One region of the Acidovorax sp. GW835-FHT14B10 genome, then DNA from elsewhere that is predicted to be linked to it. Evidence: predicted binding sites of a transcription regulator. Region 1 holds the regulator's gene; each other region holds the start of a gene.

Region 1 (3,272 bases):
GTGACCTATGACGAAGCCCGCGGCGAGCCGCGCGGGCCCAGGGTCAAGACGGTGGACTACAAGGCCAAGGGTCTGGGCGAATGCATCGACTGCACCTTGTGTGTACAGGTGTGTCCCGTGGGCATCGACATCCGCAAGGGTTTGCAATATGAATGCATTGGCTGCGGTCTTTGCGTGGATGCCTGCAATACCGTGATGGACAAGATGCATTACCCCAGAGGGTTGATACGGTATTCAACCCAGAATGGTGTTCTGCATCGCTGGACTCAGTCGCAAATCTGGCGACATGTCTTGCGTCCTCGCGTGCTCATCTACACCGCGGTTCTGGTGGCTTTGTGCGTGGGCATGCTGGCGAGCCTGACCACGCGTACCCCCCTGAAGGTGGACATCGTGCGTGACCGTGCCGCCTTGTCCCGCATTGTTGCGGGAGGCAAGCTTGAAAATGTCTATCGACTGCAGATCATGAATGCCACAGAGGCTGCGCAGCGCTACCGCATTACTGCGAGCGGGCTGGATGGCATGGAAGTGGCGTCAGAGCAGGAGGTTGACATTGGTGCCGCAGAATCCCGTTGGGTAGCGGTGCGGCTGCAGATCCCGTATGGATCTGCGGCCCCTGGTTCCCATGCGATTCATTTCGACATATCTGCACTGGAAAGCAGCGGCAAGGTGAGTGAGAAATCCATATTCCTGGTGCCACGCTGAGTCAATTGAATGAAGGTCACGCTGGGCGCTGCATGGCGTCTTGTGGTCTGTATGCTGATACCTGAGGAGTTTTCATGCCAACCAGCCCCGTTATTACTCCCGAACCCCGGCCATGGTGGAAGTTTGGGCATGTCTGGCTGGTGATTGCCGGACCGGTCATTGTGGTGATTGCCGGCTTCATTACGTTGTGGCTTGCCATGAGTCGGCCGGACCCCGTCGTCGAGGAGGACTATTACCGCAAGGGGATGGAGATCAACCAGACGCTGGCACAGCCAGAGAAAAGCTTGGCCCCTGCGCTCAAGGGCCGCAACCATGCGGCAACACCTGCCGTAGATCAGCCTCGCTGAACCAGAGTCCAACTGGTCGCATGCACACGCCCTCCGCAACCCCAAGGAAACACACGATGTGGACACAACGCCTGATGTGGATTGCCTGGCCCGCTTTTCTGGTGGCCGGGATCCTGGAAATGCTGGTTTTCGCCATGGTGGATCCACAGGATCTTCATTGGTTCGGTCAACCATTGACACTGTCTCGCCAGGGGGTCTATACCCTTGCGTTCTTTGCGTTCTGGACCATTACCATGGCTGCCAGCGCGCTGACGACGCTGCTCTCCATGTCCCCCTTTGAACTCAACCGCTGCCCCGTGCCTCCGGATGCTCGACCGGGCGATTGTCGCAAGGCATCGTCATGCCCGTGACGGTTAAATACCTGAACAGCGATCAGTGACAAGCCTGCTGGTTGTTGACAATGCGCTTGAGTGCATCGGTGTCCAGAATGCGGACATGGCGTTGTTTGACTTCCACCGTGCCATCTTCCACAAACTTCGAGAACGTGCGGCTGACCGTCTCCAGCTTGAGTCCAAGGTAGCTGCCGATCTCTTCCCGTGTCATTCGCAATACCAGTTCGGACTGCGAGAACCCACGGGCATGCAGGCGTTGCACCAGGTTGAGCAGGAACGCAGCCAGGCGCTCTTCTGCGCGCATGCTGCCCAGCAAAAGCATCACGCCGTGTTCACGAACGATTTCCCGGCTCATGATCTTGTGAACGTGGTGTTGCAGCGCCGTGACTTCGCGCGATAGTTCTTCGATGCGATCAAAGGGCATGACACACACTTCGGCATCTTCGAGGGCGACTGCGTCACAGGTGTGATGGTCGTTGACGATGCCATCGAGTCCAATGATTTCACCCGCCATCTGAAAGCCTGTGACCTGGTCGCGCCCATCTTCGGTAGCGACGCAGGTCTTGAAAAACCCGGTGCGAATGGCATAGAGAGAAGTAAACGACTCTCCATTGCGAAAGAGAGTACCTCCCCGCTTGATTTTTCGCCGCACTGCCACGATATCGTCAATGCGTTGCAACTGCTGCTCGTTCAGGCCTACGGGCATGCACAGTTCTCGCAGGTTACAGTTGGAGCAGGCGACTTTGATGGATTGCGGGTTCATGGGCACTGGGACCTGGACAGGTCAGGGTAATTGGCTTGTATCTGCTGGGACTCCATTGTCCCGCAGTGCACGCGTGGTGGCTGACTTGAATCAAATTGTCCCTCCTGTGCCCATTCGTCTTCTTGATTAAAGTCAAGGACGTGGATCAAAGGGTACGGCACAGTATCAATGCACGCAAGGATATTTTCCCATGACCTCTGTTACCCCAGAACTTCTGCGCCGTTTTGACATACCAGGACCGCGCTATACCTCCTACCCCACGGCTGACCGGTTTGTGGAGGCTTTTGGGCAAGAGGACTATGTCTTGGCGCTGTCACAGCGCCGGCTTGGCGCTACGGCCATGGCACTGCCTCTGTCGCTGTATGTCCACATTCCGTTTTGCGAATCGTTGTGCTACTACTGTGCCTGCAACAAGATCATCACCAAGCACCATGACCGTGCCGACGTGTATTTGCGCTACCTCAGCCGCGAGATTGATCTGCACACGGCCCACTGCGGCACCGGACAGGTGGTCAGCCAGTTGCACCTCGGGGGCGGCACGCCGACCTTCCTTTCGGATGACGGACTGCGCCAGCTCATGGCAACGCTGCGGCGCAGTTTCACCTTTGCGCCGGGTGGTGAGTATTCCATCGAGGTGGATCCTCGCACGGTCACTTCGGATCGGCTGGCGGTGCTGGCGGAACTGGGCTTCAATCGATTGAGCTTCGGTGTGCAGGATTTTGATGCCGAGGTTCAGAAGGCGGTGCACCGCATTCAGCCCGCAGAGCAGGTGTTTGCGCTGGTGGAAGCGTCTCGTGCGCTGGGCTTTGAGTCGGTCAATGTGGATTTGATTTACGGGCTGCCGCGCCAGACCCCCGAGTCGTTTGATCGCACGCTGGCACAGGTGGCCCAATTGCGCCCCGACCGAATCGCTTTGTATGCCTACGCCCATTTGCCCGATCGTTTCAAGCCGCAGCGGCGCATCATCTCGACAGAATTGCCCGCTGCATCAGCCAAGGTGACCATGCTTTCGCGTTCGCTGGACGCCTTTATTGATGCCGGTTACGTCTATGTAGGCATGGACCACTTTGCCTTGCCTACGGATGCGTTGGCGGTCGCCAAGCGGCAGGGGCGCCTGCACCGCAATTT
Region 2 (3,272 bases), on a different contig from region 1:
AGTCGTCCTTGGGCAGGTTGCGGTGGCGCGCGGTGAAGCAGCGCGCCGAGTAGGCCAGCGGCATGCGCCCGTAGGCGAACACTTCCGTTTCGAGCCCGGCCGGGCGGTTCACCAGCATGGCGGCCAGCGCATCCTGCGCCATCTCCAGCGGCATCACCCAGCGGTTGGCGCCCAGCTGGGCCATCCATTGCAGCGAGGGAGCGTTGTACAGGTTCAGGTGCGGACCGGCCACGAAGGGGCGCTGGCCCGACAGGCAGCGCACCGCGCCCATGTCGTTGGCCTCGACGGTGAAGTCGGTGTTGGCGGCGATCTTGTGCAGCACGCTCACATCCGAGCCCGACTCGATCAGCACCTGCGTGGACAGCACGGCCTGCTTGCCCGCGTCCTGCAGCATGCGGGCGATGTCCAACCAGTCGGCCAGGCGCAACTCATGGCGGCGCGAGCACACAGTTTCGCCCAGATAGACCACGTCGAGCGGCGTGGCGGCCATGGCCTCATAGAAAGCGAAGATGGTTTCGCGCGGCCAGTAGTACAGCAACGGACCCAGGGATAGTTTCATGGTGCGGTCTCCGGGGTGCGTCATTTCCAGGGGCGGTGGTAGGCGCCCAGCGTGTGCTGCTGGCCCTCGGCCACCTGGTCGAGGCTGGCCATCCAGGTCGTCTTGGGGGCGTAGCGGTGGGGATTGGCCAGGCACTGGTCCATGGCTTCGCGCCAGACCTTGGTGACCTGCGCCACATACGCGGGGCTGCGCTGGCGGCCTTCGATCTTGATGGCGCGCACGCCGATTTTCAGCAGCTGGGGCAGCAGCTCCAGCGTGTTGAGGCTGGTGGGCTCTTCGATGGCGTAGTAGTTCTCGTCGTCGCCCACGTCGAAGCGGCCCTTGCACAAGGTGGGGTAGCCGGCGTTCTCGCCGGGTGCGTAGCGGTCGATCAGCACACCGTTCAGGCGCGACTCGCGGCCCTGCGGCGTCTCCTGCCAGCGCACGGCCTTCGGCGGCGAGCACACGCCATGCGTGTTGGGCGATTCGCCCGTGACGTAGGACGACAGCGCGCAGCGCCCCTCGACCATCACGCACAGGCTGCCAAAACCAAACACCTCGATCTCCACCGGCGTCTTGTCGATGACCTGGCGCACCTGCTCCATCGACAGCACGCGCGGCAGCACGGCGCGCACGATGCCGAACTGCTCGCGGTAGAAATTGATGGCCTCGTAGTTGGTGGCCGAGCCCTGCACCGACAGGTGCAGGCGCAATTGCGGATGGCGCTGCGCGGCGTATTGCATGAGCCCGGGGTCGGCCAGGATGACGGCGTCCACGCCCAGGTCCACCGCCTTGTCCATGGCGCTGCGCCAGGGCGCGGGGTCGGACGCCTGCGGGTACGTGTTCAGCGCCATGAACACCTTGCAGCCGCGCTCGTGCGCGTAGCGGATGCCATTGGCGATGGCCGCCTCGTCGAAATTGAGGCCGGCAAAGTTGCGGGCGTTGGTGGCGTCGCGCAGGCCCAGGTAGACACAGTTGGCACCGTTGTCCACCGCCGCCTTCAGGGCAGGCAGGCTGCCGGCGGGGCAGACCAGTTCAAGGGCAGGCACCGCAGGGGGGGCCGCAGTAGGGTTCAGGGATTCCATGGCAAACGATCAATGGCCGGCTCCGGGCATGGAGCCACGGCATTGGCGGCACCTTAGCGGTCCCTGGCCACAGGGTGGCTGATCTTCATCAACTGCAGCCCACAATGCCAGACAAATGCCATCGGACTTTGATGCAGGCCCTGTTTTCGGGCGGGACCCGCACAGCGGGTAGGCTCTACCCTTTATCCCCACACCCCAACCGCCGTGAACAGAAACCTCTGGCTGCTGGCCCTGTGCCAGGGCCTTTTCCTGACCAACAACGTGGTCTTCATCGCCATCAACGGCCTCGTGGGCCTGCAACTGGCGCCGTTCGGCTGGATGGCCACGCTGCCCGTGATGGGCTATGTGGTGGGCGGCGCGCTGTCCACCCCGCTGGTGGCGCGCAGCCAAAAGCGCTGGGGGCGGCAGGTGTCGTTCCAGATCGGACTGGCCGTGGCGGTGGCATCCGCCGCGCTGTGTGCCTGGGCGGCTTTCAGCGCCAACTTCTGGCTGCTGTGCACCGCGACCCTGGTGGCAGGCTACTACAGCGCCAACGGCCAGCTCTACCGCTTTGCGGCCGCCGAACTGTCGCTGCCTGCTTTCCGCGAAAAGGCCGTTTCACTGGTGCTCGCCGGTGGCCTGCTGGGCGCCGTCACGGGCCCCAACCTGGCCAGCGCCACGCGCACGCTGTTCCCTGCGCCTTTTGCGGGGGCTTACATCGCGCTGATGGGCGTGGCGCTCATCGCCATGGCGTGCATGGCCGCCATCCGCTTTGAGGTGCAGCCTCCGGTACTCGACGCGGCAGGCCAGCCCGCCCAAGGCCGGCCCCTGGCCGAACTGATGCGGCAACCAGCTTTCATCGTGGCGGTGCTGGGTGCCGCCCTGGGCTACGGCGTGATGAACCTGCTGATGGCCGCCACGCCGCTGGCCATGCAGGTGTGCGGCTTCGCCTTTGACGATGCGGCGACGGTGCTGCAGTGGCATGTGATCGGCATGTTTGCGCCGGGCTTCTTCACGGGCCACCTCATCAAGCGCTTTGGCGTGCTGGCTGTCATGGGGGCGGGCGTGCTGCTGAACGCGGCCTGCGTGGTGATTGCACTCATGGGGCTGGAGCTGCAGCACTTTGGCGTGGCCCTGTTCCTGCTGGGCGTGGGCTGGAATTTTCTGTTCACCGGCGCCACGGCGCTGGCCCTGACGGCCTACCGCCCCGAAGAAAAAGACCGTGCCCAGGCCGCCATCAATTTCTGCGTGTTTGCCACGCTGGCGCTCAGCTCTTTTTCGTCAGGCGTGCTGGTCACCACGCAGGGCTGGACGCTGCTGAACGCGGGCTCGCTGGTTCCCATTGCGGTCACGGGCGCAGCCTTGCTGTGGCTGGCAGGCAAGCGCCGTCAGACGGCTGCTTAAGCTATCAATCTAATTGCAATCGGCGCTTTCTGGATAAGCACCGGAGGCCATTTTTCTCCTTGGACTTGTGCTCAGGCCGCATCGACCACGGCGTTGCGCAGACGGCCTAGGCCGGTGATCTCCACTTCGATCACGTCGCCCACGTGCATGTAGGCGGGGGGCTGGCGCTTATCGCCCACCCCACCCGGCGTGCCGGTGGCAATGACATCGCCGGCCGACAGGTTGGTGAAGTTCGACAGGTATTCGATGATCACAGGCACGGTGAA
Region 3 (3,272 bases), on a different contig from region 1:
GCCGTAACCGGCCAGGATGCGGCGCGCGCGGGGTTTCTCTTCCCACAGATCGACCATGGCCAGGCCGTCCTCGCCGAACAGGCCGGCGATGTAGTGGCGCCCGTTGGGCGTGACCAGCGCGTCGTAGGGCTGGCGGCCGATGTTCGGCAGCTGGGTCGTGACGGGGCGCGCCGGGTCGGACAGGTCGGTGATCCAGATGGCGTTGGCGTCGAACAGGCTGTAGGCAAAGCGCCGGCCCGGCAGATCGACCAGGCCGACCACGCGCGAGAGCTGGCCGTTCGCGTATGCGGCCGGAATGTCGGCCACCAGCTCCAGCGTGGTGGCGTTGAAGGCCTTGATGCCACCGGGCGTGTAGTTCTGCGCCACCACCAGGCTGCCGTCGGCGCTGATGGCGCCGCCAATCGAGTTCCCGGCCTGCATCACCCGCGCCGTTATGCGCTGCGTCAGCAAGTCGACCTTGGTGAGCGCGCCGTCGCGCCCGAAAACATAGGCGTAGCGGCCGTCGCGCGAGAACACCACCGAGGCGTGCGAGAGGTCGCCCAGGCCGGTCACCTGGGCCAGCAGCGTGCGCTGGCTGGTGTTGACGATGGCCAGGGTGCCGGGGGGGGGGGCCACCACCCACCCAGATCGCCCGTGCCGCGCAATGGCAGGTCGGCGGGGACGCCGGAAGCACTGGCAACGCTGGCGCAGCCGCTCAGCAACAGCGGGGTGGTGCCCAGAAGGCTCAGGCAGTGGCGGCGTTTCATGGACGGTCTTTCACAGATTCGGGGAACCCGGCGAACAGTTGCTGGGCAATCCACAGGGCATCGGCTTCGCTGAGCATGGCTTTCCAGGGCGCCATCGGCGTGCCGGGGCGGCCGTGGTAGATGGTCGCGACGATGGAGTCGAACGGCTTGTCGGCCAGGGCTTCGCGGGTGAGCGCGGGGCCCAGGCCACCGGTCAGGCGCAGGCCGTGGCACGAGCCGCAGTCCTGGCGCACCATGCGCACCAGCGCTTGCTGGCGTGGCGTGGTGGGTGGGGTGGGTTGGGCATGGAGTCCGGCGGTGCCGGCCAGCAAGGCCAGCCAGATGCCGAGCCGGGGCAGGCCCCGCAGGCAGCTGCCGGCCTTGGGTGAGTTGCCCATCTGGGTAAGGCGGGGCGACTGCGGCGCGTTCTTGTCGTGCATGGCCCAATATCGCTGGATTTGCCGCTATCGTCCTTGATGTGCATCAAGGACGACGGGCCCTGGCGTTTTGACAATCGGGCCATTGCCTTCAACCGTGCACCGTTCCACATGGAAACCCCGATGGATACCGCCTGCTCCCCTTCGCTGCCCCCCCACGACAGCACTCCCACCGCCCTTTTGGGTGGTCCTTCCAACCGGCTGGCGTCTTCCGAGTGGGGGCGGGTGACCCTGGTGGGCGCCGGGCCCGGCGATGCCGAACTGCTCACGCTCAAGGCGGCCCGCGTGCTGGCCAGCGCCGACCTGGTGCTGTATGACCACCTTGTGTCCGATGACGTGCTGCAGCATGTGGCCCCCGGCGCCGAGCGGATCTACGTGGGCAAGCAAAGCCGCAACCACACCCTGCCGCAGGAGGGCATCATCGATCTGATGGTGCGGCTGGCGCAAAGCGGCCGGTCGCTCGTGCGGCTCAAGGGGGGTGACCCCTACATCTTCGGGCGCGGCGGCGAGGAAGCCCAGGCGCTGGCCGCTATGGGCATTGCCTGCGAGACCGTGCCCGGCATCAGCGCGGCCCAGGGTGCTGCAGCGGCCACCGGCATCCCCCTCACGCACCGCGACCATGCCGCCATGCTGGTGTTTGCCACGGGCCACCTGCAGGGCGAAGAGGGCGAGCGCACCGTTGCGCTGGACTGGGCTGCACTGGCGCGGCCCCGCCAGACCGTGGTGATCTACATGGGCGTGGGCACCTTGCCCACCATCTGCGCCCAGCTCATCGCCCATGGCTTGCCCGCCAGCACACCGGCGGCGATGGTCGAGCGTGCGACATTGCCCGGGCAGCGCAGCATCGTGGGCACGCTGCAAACCTTGCCCGCGCTGAGCGTGGCCCACGGCGTGCACCCGCCTGCGCTGATCATGATTGGCGAAACGGTGGCGCTGCAGGCGCAAATCGGATCGCCCATCGGGGTGTTCACCGGCTTGCCGGGGTCCCCCGACGCTGCGCCCGCCCCGGCGCGGGCCTGCACCGCCTGATCAGCCTGCGCGGGTCGCCACGGCGCGGGGATGGTCGGGCGCCGCAGGGATTGCCGCTGCGCACTCGGGTGCGCCAGCCCCTGGGGTGGCGTCGGCCTGCAGGGGCGAGGGGTCCCGCAGCCAGCCCCAGACGATCAGCACCTGCGCGGCGTAGTAGGTGGACAGCACCCAGAACTGCGCCATGGGCAAGGCCTGCACAAAGCGGTGGGTGGCCAGCAGTGAATCGCTCAGCATGAAAAAGCAGGCGCCCGCCGCCACCCTGCGCGCCGCGCTGCTGCCCAGCACCTGGGCGCGCCCCAGGGCCTGCGCGGCCATCAGGGCGATGACCAGCACATAGGCCGCCACCGGGCCGCGCAATGCGGCGGGCAGACCACCCGTCCACAAAAAGGCGTACATGGCAGCGCCCACGGCCAGCGTGCCTGCCAGTGCGCCGCGGTGGGCAAACCACGGCACCCCCCGGCGGAACAGGGCGATATAAGCCAGGTGCGCGCCCAGAAAGCTCACCAGGCCGGGAATGAAAAGCCCGTTCCGCATCAGGAACACATCACCGGCCAGCGACAGCACCAGCGCCAGCACCATCGTGGTCCAGGGTTTTGCATCGAATTGGCTTTTGTCGCTTATGGATAAAGCACTAAATGCTATTAATACAATAGCAATAGCCATCGCCAGGGGCTTGAACAGCCAGTGCCACTCGGTCCAGCCCACGGCACTGGTGGCGGTGGCCAGGGCGCCCGCCTCGATCATCAGCGCCAGCAGCATGCCGATGCGCCCCTGCACCACGGCGCCCAGGGCCCACTGCACGGCCAGCAGTGCCGCGAACCAGGCCAGGTTGTGCGCCAGCGGGGCGCTGTCGGCGTGCCACAGAAATACCGAAACACCCGGGAGCAACAGCGCAAACTGCACGCAGGCAAACCAGCGCGTGACCGGCGCCATGGCCGGGTTGAAGCGCGGCATCTGCGCGATGTCGAAGGCCGGCTTGGGAAAGCGCTCGGCCACATCGGCGGGCCGCCAGCCTGGGGGCTTGATCCACACCCTGAGCTTGTCGCCCCAGCGGCGCGCGTGCCAGCTGTCGTGCGCCAGC

Evidence for each region. Region 1 encodes FNR, which switches genes on or off when oxygen is low (the NO sensors DNR and NnrR bind a similar motif). Its sites were predicted from a motif close to TTGATNNNNATCAA; they were not measured.
Region 2: ubiU (ubiquinone anaerobic biosynthesis protein UbiU) is a predicted target of FNR. The motif match lies at 1,702-1,715, and genes of this name have one in related genera.
Region 3: cobA (uroporphyrinogen-III C-methyltransferase) is a predicted target of FNR. The motif match lies at 1,199-1,212, and genes of this name have one in related genera.

What each region holds. Positions count from the first base shown of each region.
Region 1 covers NZ_JBXAGC010000006.1:73,343-76,614, reverse strand. Annotated here, with positions in the region: gene ccoG (cytochrome c oxidase accessory protein CcoG) at 1-702, shown strand, start outside; gene AC1Q5S_RS06710 (FixH family protein) at 777-1,049, shown strand; gene AC1Q5S_RS06705 (hypothetical protein) at 1,106-1,399, shown strand; gene fnr (fumarate/nitrate reduction transcriptional regulator Fnr) at 1,422-2,144, opposite strand; gene hemN (oxygen-independent coproporphyrinogen III oxidase) at 2,335-3,272, shown strand, end outside.
Region 2 covers NZ_JBXAGC010000003.1:180,709-183,980, forward strand. Annotated here, with positions in the region: gene AC1Q5S_RS04180 (U32 family peptidase) at 1-559, opposite strand, end outside; gene ubiU (ubiquinone anaerobic biosynthesis protein UbiU) at 580-1,623, opposite strand; gene AC1Q5S_RS04190 (MFS transporter) at 1,828-3,006, shown strand; gene AC1Q5S_RS04195 (fumarylacetoacetate hydrolase family protein) at 3,078-3,272, opposite strand, start outside.
Region 3 covers NZ_JBXAGC010000017.1:14,827-18,098, reverse strand. Annotated here, with positions in the region: partial or broken gene AC1Q5S_RS14175 (cytochrome D1 domain-containing protein) at 1-746, opposite strand, end outside; gene AC1Q5S_RS14170 (c-type cytochrome) at 743-1,165, opposite strand; gene cobA (uroporphyrinogen-III C-methyltransferase) at 1,286-2,191, shown strand; gene AC1Q5S_RS14160 (lysoplasmalogenase family protein) at 2,192-3,272, opposite strand, start outside.